DNA from 2 places in the Halomonas sp. SS10-MC5 genome. Region 2 is predicted to be linked to the other one. Evidence: predicted binding sites of a transcription regulator. Region 2 holds the regulator's gene; the other holds the start of a gene.

Region 1 (4,411 bases), 2.1 Mb from region 2:
GTCCAGCGGTTCGCTGGAGGCCGGCTCGCCGCCTTGCGGCAGGGTGCCGCCGGCGTCCGGGGCGCGCTCGGGCACGGCCTGCGGCTGGCTCTCGGGCAGCATGCCGGCGGGGTCGGCGCTCTCGGCCGCCGGGCCGAGATCGTCCTGCGCCCGCAGCTCGATGTCCTCGGAGAAATCCCCTTCCTGCTGCACGTTGACCAGGCGGTCGCCGGCGAAGGTCAGCGTCAATCGGCGCTGCTGCACGCCGCCGTAGGCTTCGTCGAGGCGGAACACATAGTCCCACTGGTTGGCGTCGAAGGGCGCTTCCAGCAGCGGCCGGCCCAGCAGGTCGACGACCTGGGCGCGGCTCAGGCCGGGCTGGAGCTGCTGGACCATGCCCTCGGTGATGTAGTTGCCCTGGGGAAGGTCGCGCTTGTAGACGCAGCCGCTGACGACGGTCAGGGCGATGACGAGCGGGAGGGTTTTGATCAGCTTTTGCATTTGTGTCCGTTCTTCACTATCGTGGATTCGGTCGATCATACCCGACCCTACCTGATACTGCGAAGAGCGAACATGGCCGACCAGAACCATGAACTGCGCAAGGCGGGCCTCAAGGTCACCCTGCCGCGAGTGAAGATCCTGCAGATCCTCGAGAATGCCACGGGTCAGCATCACCTGAGCGCTGAGGATGTCTACAAGACCCTGCTGGAAGCCGGGGAAGACGTCGGCCTGGCGACCGTTTATCGCGTGCTGACCCAGTTCGAGTCGGCGGGCCTGGTGATTCGCCACAACTTCGATGGCGGCCATGCCGTGTTCGAGATCTCCCAGGAGGAGCACCACGACCACATGGTGTGCCTCGACAGTGGCGAGATCATCGAGTTCTTCGACGAGACCATCGAGCGCCGTCAGCAGGAGATTGCCGAGGAGCACGGCTTCGAACTCGTCGATCATGCTCTGGTGCTCTACGTGCGTCCGCGCGGCTCCAATGCCACGCGCCAGGAGGGTTCGCCGCGCAAGTGAGGCGTGGGTGAGTGCCGAATCAGCGCCATGGCGGCCCCGATCCTCGATCGGGGCCGCTTGCGTTAAGAGGCTGGAGCGGGTTAGTGGGCGGCGCCCTGCTGGCTGGCATCGAGCATCTCTCGAGCGTGAGCCAGGGTGCGGTCGGAGAGGTTGACCCCGCCGAGCATGCGCGCCAGCTCGCTGACCCGGCCGGCCTCGTCGAGCAGCGCCATGCGCGTCAGGGTGGAGTCGCGCTTGGCCCGCTTCTCGATGTGTAGGTGATGATGGGCCTGGGCCGCCACCTGAGGCAGGTGGGTCACGGTCATCACCTGGCCGTTCTCGCCCAGCCGGCGCAACAGCTGGCCGACGATCTCCGCGGTGGCGCCAGAGATGCCCACGTCGACCTCGTCGAACACCAGGCTGGGTATGGTCGAGTGGCGTGCCGCGACCACCTGGATCGCCAGGCTGATGCGCGACAGCTCGCCGCCAGAGGCGACCTTGGCCAGCGGCCGCGGCGGCTGGCCGGGGTTGGCACTGATCAGGAAGCGCACCGCCTCCATGCCGTCCGGCTGCGGCGACTGCCGCGCCTCCACTTCCACCTCGAAGCGTGCCTTGCCCATGGCCAGGAAGGCGAGCTGCTCCTGCACCGCCTTGCCGAATTTTCCCGCCGCCTGGCGGCGAGCCTCGCCGACCGTGCGCGCCCGCTCGCGCCAGCCGTCGCGCAGGGCCTCCACTTCGGCGCGCAGCGCCTCGAGGTCATGCTCGCTCCCTTCGAGGCCCGCCAGCTCGGCCTGCAGCCGGCGATGCAGCGCGGGCAGCTCTTCAGGCATCACGTGATGCTTGCGCGCGATGCGATGCACCTCGCCCAGCCGCGACTCCACCCAGGCCAAGCGCTCCGGGTCGAGCTCGGTGGCGTCGGCGAAGCGGTTGAGCTCGCGCACGGCCTCCTCGATCTGGATGCGTGCCTCGCCCAGCATGGCGAGCACCTCGGCCAGCGCGCCTCGGTCGCTGCCCGGCAGCGGGTCGAGGTGTTGGGTGGCCTGGTGGAGCAGCGTCAGCACGCCGCCTTCGTCACCGTCGCAGCACTCGGCGGCAAACTGCGCCTCGCGCAGCGTCTCCTCGGCGTGGGCGAGCTGCTCCTGCTCGTGCTCCAGAGTGGCGAGTTCCTCCTCGCCCAGGGCCAGGGCGTCGAGCTCCTCGACCTGATAGCGCAGCAGCTGGCGGCGCGCCTGCACCTCGTCGCCGCTCTCGGTCAGCTGCCTGAGGCGGCGCCGGGCCGACTGCCAGCGGCGGAAGGTCTCTCCGAGCTGGTTGACGGCGCTGCGGTTGCCGGCGAAATCGTCGAGCAGGCGCAGGTGGGTCTCCTCGCGCAGCAGCAGCTGATGGGCATGCTGGCCGTGGATCTCGACCAGATGCTCGCCGAGCGCCTTGAGGTCGGCCACCGTGGCCGGCTGGCCGTTGATCCACGCCTTCGAGCGGCCGCCCGCGGTTACCACGCGGCGCAGCAGGCAGTCGTCGGCGGGCAGCTCGCGTTCCTCGAGCCAGCGCCGGGCGGCGGGCAGCGTGGCGATGTCGAAGCGCGCCGAGAGGTCGGCGCGCTCGCAGCCGTGGCGCACGCTGCCGGCATCGGCACGCTCGCCCAGGCACAGCCCCAGGGCGCCGAGCAGGATCGACTTGCCCGCCCCGGTCTCCCCGGTGATGGCGGTCATGCCGCCGGCAAGTTCCAGGTCGAGCGTATCGACGATGGCGAAATCGCGAATGGCAAGCTGCGTCAGCATGGGGCCTCCCGGTAGCCGCGACAGGGCTGGATATCCATACACGGTATTGCGTTTTTATACAGTAGTCGAGACTGCCGCTCAACGCTTCCTCTGGCACATGAGCCTCGCGGGTCTCTTGAGATTGCGGGCAGGGCCCCCATATAGGCGGCAGACCAGGCTTTCGCCCAATCGAAACCGTTGCGGCCGCATGGCCGAACCACGCTTCAGGAGATGCGCATGGCTAAAGAACCCCAGACCCCGCTTGACGACGAGCTGGAACGGCGCGAGGAGGAGGCCCGGCCGGAGCCGATGGAAGGCGAGCTGGACGACGCGGTCGGCCTTGACGATGACGAGTCCGTCGCCGCCGAGGAGCCGGCGACGGTGAGCGACAATCCCGAGGCCGACATGCTGGCCGCCCAGGTCGAGGAGCTGGAGCAGAGCCTGGCCGAGGCCAAGGACCAGGCGCTACGCGCTGCCGCCGAGGCGCAGAACGTACGCCGCCGCGCCGAACAGGAGGCCGAGAAGGCGCGCAAGTTCGCCCTGGAGCGCTTCGTCAAGGAGCTGCTGCCGGTGGTCGACAGCCTGGAGAAGGCGCTCGAGGCCATGGGCGACGACGCCAGCGAAGCCCACCGCGAGGGCGTGGCCATGACGCTGAAGATGCAGCAGGACGTGCTGGCCAAGTTCGGCGTCGAGCGGCTCGACCCTGCCGGCGAGCCGTTCGACCCGCAGTATCACGAGGCGATGGCCATGGTGCCCAATCCCGAGCTCGAGCCCAACAGCGTGATGGAAGTGGTGCAGAAGGGCTACACGCTCAACGGTCGCCTGGTGCGCCCGGCCATGGTCGTGGTCAGCCAGGCGGCCGGCTGAGCCGAGCGGATGAAAACGGGGGTGGGGCTTGAAAAGCGCATTCACGCCCCCCAGATAGACGTCAACCGCGGCAGCTGCCGCTGAGATGATTCAAGGCAAACGAATTTTCGAGGATTTCCTATGGGACGCATCATCGGTATTGACCTGGGGACCACCAACTCCTGCGTGGCCGTGCTCGACGGCGACAGCGCCAAGGTGATCGAGAACGCCGAGGGCGCCCGCACCACGCCTTCCATCATCGCCTACACCGATGATGGCGAGATCCTGGTGGGGCAGGCGGCCAAGCGCCAAGCGGTCACCAACCCGCAGAACACCCTGTACGCCATCAAGCGCCTGATCGGTCGCCGCTACAAGGACGACGTGGTGCAGAAGGACATCAAGATGGTGCCCTACGGCATCGTCGAGGCCGACAACGGCGACGCCTGGGTTGAGGTCAAGGGCAAGAAGCTGGCACCGCCGCAGGTCAGCGCCGAAGTGCTGAAGAAGATGAAGAAGACCGCCGAGGACTACCTGGGCGAGACCGTCACCGAGGCGGTGATCACGGTGCCGGCCTACTTCAACGACAGCCAGCGCCAGGCCACCAAGGATGCCGGGCGCATCGCCGGCCTCGAGGTCAAGCGCATCATCAACGAGCCCACTGCGGCGGCGCTGGCCTACGGCATGGACAAGGCGCGCGGCGACAAGACCATCGCCGTGTACGACCTGGGCGGCGGTACCTTCGACATCTCGATCATCGAGGTGGCCGACGTCGACGGCGAGACCCAGTTCGAGGTGCTGGCCACCAACGGCGACACCTTCCTCGGCGGTGA
Region 2 (4,411 bases):
CTCCCGCACCTGCCGCGCATTCTCGACGTTGCGAGAAAACAGGATGACGCCCCCCACTTCGGGGCGCTTGAGCAGCGCACGCTCTTCCTTGCGTAATGCGGTGCCTTCCAGATCGAGCATCACCGGGCCGAGGGTCTGGGTCATGATCGGAGTCCTTGGGCATGAAAGGGAGCTGATTCTAGACCAAAGCCGTCTACGGCAACAGCCATCGGTGCGGTAAGAACCGTACCGGAAACGGCGCTTCCTCCCTAGCTCACTCGTGCAGCCAGACGGGAGTGCCCGGCAGTGCCAGCGCGAAGACTTCCAGCAGCGCCTGGTCACGCATGCGGATGCAGCCATGCGAACGGGGCACCCCCATCGGCTGATCCGGCGGCGTACCGTGTAGATAGATATAGCGCCTCTGGGAATCGACGTCGCCGCCGCGATTGATACCCCGCTCGAGTCCGCACAGCCACAGGATGCGGGTCAGGATCCAGTCGCGCCCGGGGTGGGCGGCGGCCAGCGTCGCGCTATAGACCTCGCCGGTGGAACGCCGGCCACGAAAAACGGTACCCGGCGGCTGCCCATGGCCGATGGCGGCCCTGACGTAATGCCAACCGAGCGGCGTGCAGCCGCTGCCTTCGCGTTGGCCCGTTCCCGCCAACGCCGTCGATACGGGCCACTCCAGCAGGCGTCTGTCGCCCTGCCACTGGACCAGGCACTGGCGCCCGATGTCGACTTCGAACCAGCACCCGTCCCGGGGCGGCAACGCCTCCAGCCGCGGAGTATGCATGTCAGCTCGCCCTGGCCGGCTGCGCGGCAGGCGGCGGCAGAGGGGCGTTCATTGCGGCGACCACCACAGGACGCAGGCGACGAATCAAGTCGCGCACCGAAACATGCTCGTGGTAGTCCTTCTCGGCGATGTCGCGCAGCGCGTCGAGACCCGAGAGGGTAAAGATCACCGTTCCCAGGACGAAGTGAAGGCGCCAGAAACGCTCGGCATCGGGAAGCTCCGGGGTGGCGCGGCGCACCAGGTCGGTGAAGCGGGTGAAGACGCTGCCGTACTCTTCCTGGATGTGACGACGCAAATGTCCCTGGGCCTGGCTGTAGGCAAGCCCCAGCAGCTTCATGAACACCTTGAGGCTGTGCTTCTCGGCCGGCACCTCGAGCACGGTGCGAGCCATGGTTTCCAGAAGCACCTCCAGCGGGATGACATTGCCGGCATGCTGAGCCTCGAGCTCGTCGAGGGCATGGTGGAAGCGCACCGTGAAGGGGTCGAGGTAGCGTGAGAAGACCGCCTGGATCAGCGCTTTCTTCGAGCCGAAATGATAGTTGACCGCGGCGAGGTTGACGCGAGCCTTGCTGGTGATGGTGCGCAGCGAGGTCTCGGCGAAGCCGCGCTCGGCGAACAGCACCTCGGCGGTGTCGAGGATGCGCGTGACGGTATCGGTCTGGGCCATGATCAGTTCCCACTGGAAACGACTGTTTTAAACATTACAAAAGTCTACGCCATTACGATGCACGGCTCAATGTCACGACAGCCAGAAGCGTTTTAAACGATTTACGAACGCCGCGCGATCCCGCACGCTGCCTTTTACTGTATGGGCTTCCATGCTGTATACTTGACCAATACGGCCTTCACGCCTCTGGAGTTCGCCATGACACGCCCGCTCACTTCGCGTCAGCAAAACGTCTATGACTTCATCGTCAAGACCATGAACGAATTCGGCTACCCCCCCACGCGGGCCGAGATCGCCCGAGCGCTGGGCTTCCGCTCGCCCAATGCCGCCGAGGAGCACCTGCGCGCACTGGAACGCAAGGGCGTGATCAGGGTGATACGCGGCACCTCACGCGGCATACGCCTGCCGGCTCAGGAAGCCGACAGCATCGTCAGTGAGCCGAGCGGCGAGGGGCTGCCGATCATCGGCGAAGTGGCTGCCGGCAGCCCCGTCCTCGCCGCCGAGCACATCGACCGCTATTGCCCCCTGCCCCCGGATTTCTTCACGCCTCGCGCCGACTACCTGCTCAAGGTTCGCGGGCTCTCGATGAAGGACGTCGGCATCCTCGAGGGCGACCTGCTGGCCGTGCATCGCACCGATCGCGTGCGCGACGGCCAGATCGTGGTCGCGCGCCTGGAAGACGAGGTCACGGTCAAGCGCTTTCATCGCCAGGGTCATCGCGTTGTGCTGGAGGCCGAGAACGCCGACTTCGCTCCGATAGAGGTGGATCTGCGCCACCAAGAACTCGAGATCGAGGGGATTGGGGTGGGGGTCATTCGCGGCGGCAACGGCCAAGCCTTGGGGTAAGAGCTGGCTGCGCTTGGCCATACGGCGTTAAAAATTGGCTTAAAATGCTCATTTGCAACAGCAAACTCCGCTTTTTCGCCAATTTTTGCCTTGTCTGGCCTTCGCTCGCTCAGCTCCGACGTCCTGGCGAATCTCCATGAGCCGCAAGATTCTGCATGCCGACTGTGACTGCTTCTACGCCGCGGTGGAGATGCGTGACAACCCGGCGCTGCGTGAGGTACCGCTGGCCATCGGTGGCAGTGCGGAGGGGCGCGGGGTCATCGCGACCTGCAACTACCCTGCCCGTGCCTACGGCATTCACTCCGCCATGCCGACGGCGCGGGCACTGCGGCTGTGCCCCCACCTGACTCTGCTGCGCGGGGATTTCGACCGCTACCGCGAAGCGTCACGCCAGATATCGGCGATCTTCCACGAACTGACACCGCTGGTGGAGCCGCTGTCACTGGACGAGGCCTTTCTCGACGTCACCGAGGTGACGCGCTTCTCGGGCAGCGCCACCTGGATGGCACGCTGGCTGAAGGAGGAGTGCCTGAAGCGCGTCGGCATCACGGTGTCGGTAGGCGCCGCCCCGTCGAAGTTTCTGGCCAAGATCGCCAGCGACTGGGAGAAGCCCGACGGCCTGACCGTCATCTCCCCTTCCCAGGTGGACGACTTCGTGCGCCAACTTCCGGTCACCAAGCTGCACGGCGTCGGCCCGGCCACGGCCAAGCGCTTGCAGGCGCTCGACATCGACACCTGCAGCGATCTGCAGACAATGCCGCTGGAACGCCTGCTGCAGGAGTTCGGCAAGTTCGGCCGACGCCTGTTCGAACTCGCGCGAGGCATTGACGACAGGCCGGTGCGCATCGAGCGCGAACGCAAGTCGGTGAGCGCGGAGACCACCTTCGCCAGCGACCTGCCCGAGCTCGCGCTCTGCTACGCCGAGCTAGCACCGCTGTGCGAGCGCCTCGACGCCCGGCTCGCCCGCCACGGGCATCCGCCCGTCGCCGGCATTTTCGTCAAGGTACGCTTCGACGACTTTTCCCTCACCACCCTCGACTCACGAGGCGGCTTGCCTGACCTGGAAAATTTCGCTGCCCTGATGGAACAGGCCTGGGCGCGTCGCGCGCGCCCGGTACGGCTGCTCGGCGTAGGAGTCAGGCTGGTGACGGACGATGCTCGGCGCCAGCTCAGCCTGCCGTTTTAAAGATTCACTTGGTATCGATATAGCGGTGGTCGTTGAAGGTGGCGACCCAGTCGGGGTGATAGACCATCAGCACGCTGAGCAGCATGCCGGTGAGAAAGGCCTCCGACGGCATCAGCAGTGGCAGGAACAGGGCGTACTCCTTGGCCAGATGGACGGCATCCGGGTCGGTAGCACCGAGCATGACCAGCCCCAGACCGGCAAGCCCCGTGCCCAGCGTCGCCAGCGCTGCACCGAAGAAGCCGCACAGGAAAAGAAAGATCATCAGGTTGTCGGGCAGGTAGCGATCGACGATGCGCCATATCGACACCATCACCAGGACCGGCACCAACCCGGTAATCAGCACGTTGACGCCGAGCAGAGGCCAGCCTGCCTTGCCCAACGCGACCAGCGAGAGGTTGGCCAGCAGATTGGTCACCAGTGCCAGCGGCGCCTTGAAGACCAGCGTCAGCAGTGCCGTCAGCATCAGCTGCAGCGCCAGCCAATCGACCGACTGGGCCCTGAGCTGCCACAGCAGCACGACGGCCACACTGGCCGCCAGCCAGCGATGCTGCAGGCCGTGGTCGGCCAGCAGCGGCTGCCAAGGGCGCTGCACCAGCGCCAGGCCCAGCACCGTCAGCGAGATCAGCCCGCATGCGATCAGCAGCCAGGGGGCCAGAATCGGCTCGGAAAAGGTCATTGCCGCACTACCAGTCAGGGATCAGGCGAAGACGACGGTCTTGTTGCCATGTATCAGCACCCGGTCCTCCAGATGCCAGCGCAGGCCGCGCGCCAGTACCGCCTTCTCCACGTCGCGGCCGAAGCGCACCAGGTCCTGCGGCGTGTGGCAGTGGCTCACGCGGTGTATGTCCTGTTCGATGATCGGCCCGGCGTCCAGTTCCTCGGTCACGTAGTGACAGGTGGCACCGATCAACTTGACGCCCCGCGAGTGGGCCTGGTGATA

What was found. Region 2 encodes LexA, which represses DNA repair genes until DNA is damaged. Its sites were predicted from a motif close to TACTGTNTANNTANACAGTA; they were not measured.
Region 1: a site for LexA is predicted at 2,801-2,820, ahead of recN (DNA repair protein RecN). Genes of this name have one in related genera too.

Annotation. Positions count from the first base shown of each region.
Region 1 covers NZ_CP065435.1:4,215,150-4,219,560, reverse strand. Annotated here, with positions in the region: gene I4484_RS19735 (outer membrane protein assembly factor BamE) at 1-480, opposite strand, end outside; gene fur (ferric iron uptake transcriptional regulator) at 553-999, shown strand; gene recN (DNA repair protein RecN) at 1,080-2,756, opposite strand; gene grpE (nucleotide exchange factor GrpE) at 2,973-3,602, shown strand; gene dnaK (molecular chaperone DnaK) at 3,723-4,411, shown strand, end outside.
Region 2 covers NZ_CP065435.1:2,074,659-2,079,069, reverse strand. Annotated here, with positions in the region: gene nagZ (beta-N-acetylhexosaminidase) at 1-144, opposite strand, end outside; gene I4484_RS09845 (L,D-transpeptidase) at 254-772, opposite strand; gene I4484_RS09840 (TetR/AcrR family transcriptional regulator) at 774-1,439, opposite strand; gene lexA (transcriptional repressor LexA) at 1,638-2,285, shown strand; gene dinB (DNA polymerase IV) at 2,422-3,471, shown strand; gene I4484_RS09825 (energy-coupling factor ABC transporter permease) at 3,476-4,147, opposite strand; gene purU (formyltetrahydrofolate deformylase) at 4,169-4,411, opposite strand, start outside.